Regions from separate parts of the Azospirillum thermophilum genome, predicted to be linked through region 1. Evidence: riboswitches for the same ligand, from Rfam matches in the RefSeq annotation. Region 1 holds a riboswitch; the other holds the start of a gene.
The links. A riboswitch is a leader RNA that binds a small molecule or an ion and turns the genes downstream of it on or off. The one in region 1 is predicted to bind cobalamin.

Region 1 (4,160 bases):
GCCGGAATGGCAACGGATGCGGCCCACAAGGCCGGACGGGTCCACCGCATAGTCATACTCCAGGGCAGTCTTTCATGAAGATGCCTTGTCTTAAGTCGGCCACCCCCCTTGAAACCTTGACGATGGTCAACATGCGCGGATCATCGGTCCATGCGGCCTTACTTGACCTTGGGTAATTGGAGCTTCTTTGGCGGTAATTCGATAAATTCCAATCAGGCCCGTCCATTACTTTGATACGGAAGGAATGCGACTTGACCATGCGCAAGTGGAGCGGCGACGCCCGCGGCGTCCCGGCCGGCCCTTTGGGAATTTCCAACGGCGGCCGCACGCAAGCAGGGCAGCCCCGTGACGTCTTCACGGCCAAGCCGGTTGACATCGGACCATGGGAGCGGACCATGGGAGCGGAACAAACTGACGGCGCTATGGCGATGATCCCCCTGAGGCGACGCGAACTTCTGGCCGGGTGCGGCGTGCTGGTCCTGATGCCGGCCGTCGCCCTGGCGCAGCCGGTGACAGCCCGACGGCTCTCCCTGCGCAACGCGCACACCGGCGAGACCTTCGACGGACCCTACCGCGACGCCTCCGGCCCGCTGCCCGACGCCATGGCGGACCTCGGCCGGTTCCTGCGCGACCACCGGGCCAACAAGGTCGGTCCGGTCGACGTCGGGACGCTCGACCTGCTGGCCGACGTCATGGAGGCGGTGGCCCAGAGCAAGGCGACCGTGCTGTCGGCCTTCCGCACTCCGGAGACCAACGCCAAGCTGGCGAGCAAGGGGCTGGGCGTGGCGGAGCACAGCCAGCACCTGCTGGGCAAGGCGCTGGACGTCACCTTCCCGTCGCGCCTGCCCGACGCGCACCGCAAGGCGCTGGAGATGAAGCGCGGCGGCGTCGGCTGGTATCCGCGCTCCTTCTTCCTGCATCTCGACACCGGCCCGGTGCGGAGCTGGGAGCTGTTCGGCCGCGACCTCGACAACCTGTTCGCTCCGGGGGTTCGGGGACGGCTGCGCACGGTCGCCGACCGCATGAAGCTGCACCGCGCCATCGCCCGCCGCCGCCTCTCGGCGGGCCGCTGACCGGCCGCCCTGCCCCGCCTGCCCGGCCTCGCCTGCCTGAGCGTCCGTTCTACTCTTCATTGACAGGCCGGGGTGCCGCCCCTATCACTGGTTCCATCGTCAGCGGTTCTCCACGGCGAAAGCCGGGGGATTAAAAGGGAACGACGGAAGGACGGGAGCCTCTCCCGTGCAAGCCGTGGCTGTCCCCGCAACTGTGAGCGGCGAGTCGGTGCCAACCAGGGCCACTGACCGAAGGTCCCCGGACCCGGTCGGGAAGGCGGCAGCGATGACGACCCGCGAGCCAGGAGACCTGCCTCTGACGGCGTCACTTTGCCTTCGGTCGGGGTGTGCCGGGGGTGCGGGAAACCCGTTGTGGTGACGCGTCCATCGACGTTGCCACGGCCGGTTCCCGAAGCGGTGCCCAGTCTCCCCTTCGCGTCCTGCCGTCGAACGGACCTTGCGGTCCGGGCAGCGTCCGTTCAACGGCCCCCGGTGGGCCGGGTCCGGATGCGCGCTCGCGGGGATGGCCTTGCACGGCCCTGCCCGTCCGACCCCGCGCCTTCAGACCCGCGACAGGACGTGGTGCGGCATGAGCAGGACAGGCATCGGTACCGAGTTTCAGGTGTGCTTCACCCCACCGGACGGCCGGGAGGACGGCTGGACCGGAGCCCTCTTCGCCGCCCTGCTGGAGGGGATGCTTTCCGCCCGGCCGGAACTCGCGGAGGCGGAGGCCCGCGCCCTTTGCGGGCTGGCCGGCGATGGCCCGGCGCGGCATCCCGCGGCCGAGCGGATGGGCTATGTGCTGGACGACCGGGCGCCGGACCGCACGGCCATCGAGGCCCTGGCGGACTATCTCGGCGCCGGCCGGCGGAGGGAGGGAGATGCATCCTCCTGAGCCGCCGGGCAGGCGGGGCGGGTCAGCCCGGCCCGCTCCGCCGCCGCCTGCAGGGCGCCGAGGAAGGCAACGGCAGCCTGCCCCAGCGCGAGGGCGACGGACTCGTCGACGATCTGCGCGAGGCTGATGGACTGCGCGAGCTGCGCATCGCGCACCGTGGTGAGGGGAAGGCAGCGGATCATGCGGGCCGACAGCTCGCGGATCGCTCCGCTCAACTGGTCGAAGCCGTAGGGTCCGGAAGGCGGATCGGCCAGCAGCACGGTCAGGGACTCCACCGCCTCGGTAAAGGCGGTGGGCCGGGAATCGAAGGCACGATGCAGGTCCAGCCCGTCAGGCCCGACGGCTGCGCGACCGCCCGCCACCCTGGCTTCCGTCATTCGCATCTCCCTCACCGATGGGAGCGACCGCCTGCCAAGGCAAGGCCACGGGGTGCGGATCCCATCGAATCGGGTTCCGGAATACCAAAGCACACTGGTGGGTCGTCAAGAGCGCAAGGGCGTGCAAGCCATTCTCATGCCTCCGGTTCTCCCGCGGCCGGCGGATGGCCCCCGACCACGGATGAACTACCCCGGATTCACCGGGCCGGCCGGATCGACGGGCGCATCCTCGGGTCCGGACGGCGCGGCGGGAACGGGCTCCTCGTCCGGCTCCTCCGGACGGCGTCCGAGACAGGAGCCGTCGGGACGGACGAAGGGCGATGGCAACCGGGGGGTCCGGGAGTCTGGCGGCATGACGTCTCCTCTCCTCCCCTTGGAACATGGTTCGGGCGCCAGTGTCCCATACGCTCTTGGACAACGGGAGCGGGGAGAGAAGAGGAAAGGCGGGCGCGGCCCGGCGGGAGGAGGTCTCCCGGCCAGGCCGCCCCGCCGTCCGACGTCAGAGCGCCACGGTGACGGTCCGCCAGCCGTCGACGAGCCGGTCCGACGTCACCGTGCCCCCCGCCAGGGTGAGCGCGCGCCTCTCCTGCGGCGGCAGCAGAAGCGTCACCGCCGCAGCCACCGGCGGACAGGCCCCTTCCCTGCCGATGCGGATGGCCAGCCCGTCCGCTTCGGCATCGACCGCCAGGGTCCATCTGCCATGCCGGCCGTCGCGGTAGCCTTCGCTCTCGCCGTCATCCTCGTAGCAGCCGGCCTGGAACGCGCCGGTGCCGTGATGCGGGAAGATGGCGAAGCCCCGCTCGTCGGCGGCGTGGTTGAAATGCGCCCCGGCGAGGTTGAGCGGGATGGCCGAGCCGGCGCGGGCCAGCAACGGCGGGCGGTCCCACGGGGCGGGCAGCGTGACCTCCTGTCCGCCGGCGAAGCGTTCGCCGGTCCAGGCATCGTACCAGTCCGCGCCGGCCGGCAAATAGACCGGCCGGTCCCGCCGTCCGGGCTCGACCACCGGCGCCACCAGCAGGGCCGGCCCCAGCAGCATCTCGTCGTTTTCCTCGAAGCAGCGCGGATCGTCCGGGAACTCGTAGAAGGTCGGACGGATCATCGGCTCGAAGTCGCGGTGATACGTCCAGAGCAGGTCGTAGAGATAGGGGACCAGCCGGCTGCGCAGCTTGATCAGGGCGCTGATGGCCGGGGTGATCTCCGGGTACATCCAGGGTTCGTTGACGGTCTTGTCATCGTTCCAGGAATGGATGGAGAAGCGCGGCAGGAAGATGCCGAACTGGACCCAGCGCAGGAACAGCTCGGCATCGGGCGCCGGGCCGGCAAAGCCGCCGATGTCGTGGCCGGTGTTGGAGATGCCGGAGAGCGCCAGGCCGGTCCCCATGCGCACATTGTATTTCAGCGTCTCCCAACTGGTGTAGTTGTCGCCCGACCAGGTCTGCACATAGCGCTGCATGCCCGCGGCACCCGCCCGCGAGATGAGGAAGGGGCGCTTGTCCGGGGCGAAGTCGCGCTGCGCCTGCTGCGAGGCGCGGATCATCAGCAGGGTGTGCAGCGGCTTGGCGTCCTTGGCCCGATAGGGCGTGCCGAAGCCGGCGGCGACCGCCGCGTCGCTCCAGATCTCGAACTCGTTGTTGTCGTTCCAGGTGGCCGCGATCCCGACCTCGAGCAGGGCCTCCGTGACGCGCGCCTTCCACCAGTCGAGCGTCCTGGGATTGGTGAAGTCGAGATAGGCGCCGGCCTCGTCCCAGAACTGCACCATGGCGGGCTTGCCGTCGGCATCCTTGACGAACAGCCCCTCCCGCTCGGCCTCGGCGAAGCGCGGGTGGTCGCGCAGCA
Region 2 (4,160 bases), on a different replicon from region 1:
GGGATCTGCGGGCGTTCTGCGGCACGAGTTCGGTTCTCCCTGTCCGGCCCCCGGTGTCCGGGTCATTTGTTTGCCAATCACATGGTCCGTGATACGAAGGGACGGTTCAAGGGACGGTCGGCCGCTTTGTTCGGCGGACTGTCCCAGGGAAATCGCTGGGACGATTGCCGGAATCCGCCATGACGCGCGTCACCGACCTGACCGACCGCATCACCGACCTGATCGAGCGCGGCCTGCTGAAGGCGGGGGAGCGGCTGCATTCCGTGCGCAGCGGGGCGAAGGAGCACGGCGTCTCCAAGAACACGATGGCGGAGGCTTACGACCGGCTGGTGGCGCTCGGCTACCTGGAGGCCCGGCAGGGCTCCGGCTACTATGTCGCCCGGGCCGTCCGCAGCCGGGTGGAGCATGGGGCGCCGCATGTCGCCGAGGCGCTCGACCACCTCTCCCTTCTGCGCGAACAGTTGGAGCGCCAGTATGCCGTGCGCGTCGGCGACGGCCGCCCGCCGCCGGACTGGATGGAGAAGCTGGAAGTCGGCGTCCGCTGCCGGCTCGCCCGGCCGGCCGGCGGAACCGAGCTCGATCACGGCTACGGCAGCCCGTGGGGCTATGCGCCGCTGCGCGAGCGCATCGTGGTGACGCTGGCCGAGCGCGCCGTCGCCGCCCGGCCCGACCAGATCCTGCTGACCCAGGGGCGAACCACGCGCTGGACCTGATCGCGCGGCAGATGCTGCAGCCGGGCGACACCGCGCTGGTCGACACGCCCGGCTACTACCCGCTGTTCGGCAAGCTGAAGCTGGCGAAGGTCGCCATCGCCGGGGTGCGGCGGCGGGCCGACGGACCGGACCTGGAGGAGTTCGCCGCCAAGGCGGCGGCGCTGCGGCCGAAGCTCTTCTTCACCCAGCCGCTCGCCCACAACCCGACCGGCGGCTCGCTGTCCATCGCGGTCGCCCACCGGCTGCTGCAGATCGCCGCCCGGCATGGCGTCACCATCGTGGAGGACGATCCCTTCGCCGACGTGCTGCCGGCCTCCTCCCCCCGGCTGGCCGCGCTCGACCAGCTTGAGCGGGTGATCTATGTCGGCACCTTCTCCAAGACGCTCTCGGCCAGCCTGCGGGTCGGATACATCGCCGCCGCGCCGGCGCTGGCGAAGAGCCTGTGCGACCTGAAGATGCTGACGGTGGTGAGCACCTCGGACTATGTGGAGCGGCTGGTCTACACGCTGATCGCCGGCGGGCAGTATCTGCGCCACCTGCGCCGGCTGCGGAGCCGGATCGAGGCGGCGCGGGAAGCGGCGCTGGCGGCCCTGGACCGGGCCGGGGTCGCGGTTCCCGTCACGCCGGCCGGCGGCTACTATGTCTGGGGGGAACTGCCGGCCGGCATCGACGAGGCGGCGCTGGTCCGCACCGCCGCCGACCGCGGCCTGTTCCTGGCGCCGGGCTCCGTCTTCGCCCCGGAACGGAGCAGCGGCCCGCCGGCCCTGCGCATCAACATCGCCTATGCGACCGATCCGCGGTTCCTGGAGTTCATCGCCGGCTACACGGGCCGGTGATCCGGGGCCGCCTCCCCGCCGGGATCCGCAGCGTCTTCCGAGCGCATCGCACGATTGACAGACGGGCGGCCGGCCTCTATCAAAACACGCATTGTCAGCGGTTCTCCCGGGCGCAAGCCGGGAGATTAAAAGGGAACGACGGAAGCGACAGGCGTCCCAGCCTGATGCAAGCCGTGGCTGTCCCCGCAACTGTGAGCGGCGAGTCGGCGCCAACGAGCCACTGACCGGAGATCCATGGATCCCGGCCGGGAAGGCGGTGCCGGATGACGACCCGCGAGCCAGGAGACCTGCCTCTGACAGCGTCACTCTGCCTTCGATCGGGGTGTGTCGAAGGTGCGGAAACCCGTCGTGGTGACGCGTCCATTGGCGTTGCCGCGACCAGGTTTCGGGACGGTTCATCCCCCTGAGGCATGTCGCAGGCGAATGGTTCTCAAGGCGCGGGGCCCCGCGTCGTGGCGTCCATTCGGCAACGCCCGTTCAACGCAACGGTCCCGGTCTTCCGGGGCCGGCATGGATGTGCGGCCCGGACGGGCGGCTGTTCGGCCGCACCGCTTGCCCGAACGCGCCTCCATGCCTGCAGCAGGACGTGGCAGGACATGCAGACAAGCTGTTCAAAAAGGCGTTTTCTCGTTCGACTCACCTTGGCGGTTCTCGGGGGCACGGCTGGAATGGCCCCTCCATCGGCCGCCTCCGCATCGGCCGCCTCCGCATCGGCCGATGAGCTTCGGCTCGTGCCGCTGGAGGTGACGGCCCCGGCCGAAGTGACGGTGCCCCAGGAGCAGGCGACCACGAGTTCCAGCGTGATCGGCGCCGAGGAGATCGAGCGGCAGCAGATCCGCCGGCTCGACGATGCGCTGAGGCTGGTTCCCGGCGTCAGCCTGTCGGGCCGGCAGGCGCCGGGCGGCGCGCAGACCGTGCGGTTGCGCGGGCTGGGGCCGCGCAACACCCGCTTCTTCATCGACGGCGTCGAGATGAGCGACACCAGCCAGTCGCAGTCGCAATATCCGGCCGGCGAGATGGACACGGCCGACATCGAGCGCATCGAGGTCCTGCGCGGTCCGCAGCCCGGCCGCTTCGGACCGGATGCCGGCGGCGGCGTGGTCAACATCACCACCCGGCGGCCGACCGGTCCGCTGAGCGGGCGGGTCGGGGCCGAATACGGCAGCTACGACACCAAGCGGGGCAACGCCTCGCTGTCGGGGGCGCAGGACCGGGTCGACTACCGGCTATCCCTGTCCGGAACCCATTCCGGCGGCTACTCGGACTTCAGCCGCCACCGCGGCGGACAGGAGAAGGACCCGTTCCGGCAGTGGGCCGCCGCCGGCCGGCTCGGCATCCAGGCGACAGAGACGCTGCGCCTCGACGCGACGGCGCGCTACCAGCGCAAAACCCTGACCTACGATCCGGCCACCCGCGACAACGACTGGTCGCGCGACGAGACCGAACGGTTCCTGCGCCTGGGCGGCTCGCTCGACAGCCTGGGCGGCAGGCTGGTCCACGGCTTCGGGGTCGCCAACACCACCAACACCCGGCAATACTGGGGCGAGGGCACCAGGGGCGACACCTACGACGGCCACAAGACGCGCCTCGATTACGTTGCCAATGCCAAGCTGTCCGACCGGCTGTCGCTGGGCTACGGCGCCGACGCCACCCGGGAGAGCATGGAGCAGCACACGCCGGGCTTCGCGCCGCGCGCGCCGGACATTCGGGCGCACAACTGGCGCAGCGGCGCCTTCGCCACCGTCGGCGTGACGCCGGTGGCGCCGCTCGACCTGTCGGCGACGATCCGCGGCGACCGCCACACCGATTACGGGGGCAAGGGAACCTGGCGGCTCGGCGCCGCCTACCGGATCGGGGAAACCGGGACGACCCTGCGTTCCAGCTACGGCACGGCGTGGCAGCCGCCTTCGCTCTACGAGCGGTTCGATCCCTGTTACGGCAGGAACGATCTGCGGCCGGAGCGCAGCCGCGGCTGGGATGCCGGCGTCGAGCAATCGCTGCTGGGCGGGCGGCTGACCACCGGCGCGACCTATTTCCAGGCCAGCACCCGCGACCAGATCAACTGGCTGTCCGGCCCGGCGACCAGCCCGGCCTGTTCGGGCGGCGGCTATGTCAACGTGGACCGCACGAAGGCGCAGGGCATGGAACTGGAACTGGCCGCCCGCCCGAGCGCGACGACCGATCTCCGCGTCGCCTATTCCTGGCAGAGCGTGGTCAACGCCAACACCGGCCAGCGTCTGCGCAACCTGCCGCTTCACCAGGGCAGCGCGTCGGTCGGCTGGCGCTTCCTGCCCGAGGCCTACGCCAACCTCGGCCTGCGCTATCGCGACATGGTCGAGAATTACGGCACCGGCAGCGCCTTCCTCACCGCCGACCTCCGGCTGTCCTACGACCTGACCGACGCGGTGACGCTGCAGGGCCGCGTCGAGAACCTGTTCAACCGCCGCTACGAGGAAGTCTACGGCCACGCCACGCCGGGCCGCTCGGCCTACGCCGGCCTGTCCGCGCGCTTCTGACGCCGCCATCTCCGGGAGAATCCCATGAATACCGCATCCTCCATCGCCTCGCACGTCGTCGAGGAACCCGGCATGGGCCGGGTCGAGATCTTTCC

Region 2: linked by a shared signal. The riboswitch ahead of DEW08_RS01055 (TonB-dependent receptor plug domain-containing protein) and the one ahead of DEW08_RS18400 (hypothetical protein) in region 1 are both predicted to bind cobalamin.

The regions. Positions count from the first base shown of each region.
Region 1 covers NZ_CP029354.1:16,492-20,651, forward strand. Annotated here, with positions in the region: gene DEW08_RS18390 (cytochrome D1 domain-containing protein) at 1-50, opposite strand, end outside; gene DEW08_RS18395 (peptidoglycan L,D-endopeptidase MepK) at 423-1,073, shown strand; cobalamin riboswitch at 1,160-1,384, shown strand; gene DEW08_RS18400 (hypothetical protein) at 1,642-1,947, shown strand; gene DEW08_RS18405 (hypothetical protein) at 1,902-2,324, opposite strand; gene DEW08_RS18410 (glycoside hydrolase family 31 protein) at 2,824-4,160, opposite strand, start outside.
Region 2 covers NZ_CP029352.1:248,275-252,434, forward strand. Annotated here, with positions in the region: gene DEW08_RS31850 (GntR family transcriptional regulator) at 180-713, shown strand; gene DEW08_RS31855 (aminotransferase-like domain-containing protein) at 725-1,549, shown strand; cobalamin riboswitch at 1,631-1,858, shown strand; gene DEW08_RS01055 (TonB-dependent receptor plug domain-containing protein) at 2,218-4,065, shown strand; gene DEW08_RS01060 (DUF7676 family protein) at 4,090-4,160, shown strand, end outside.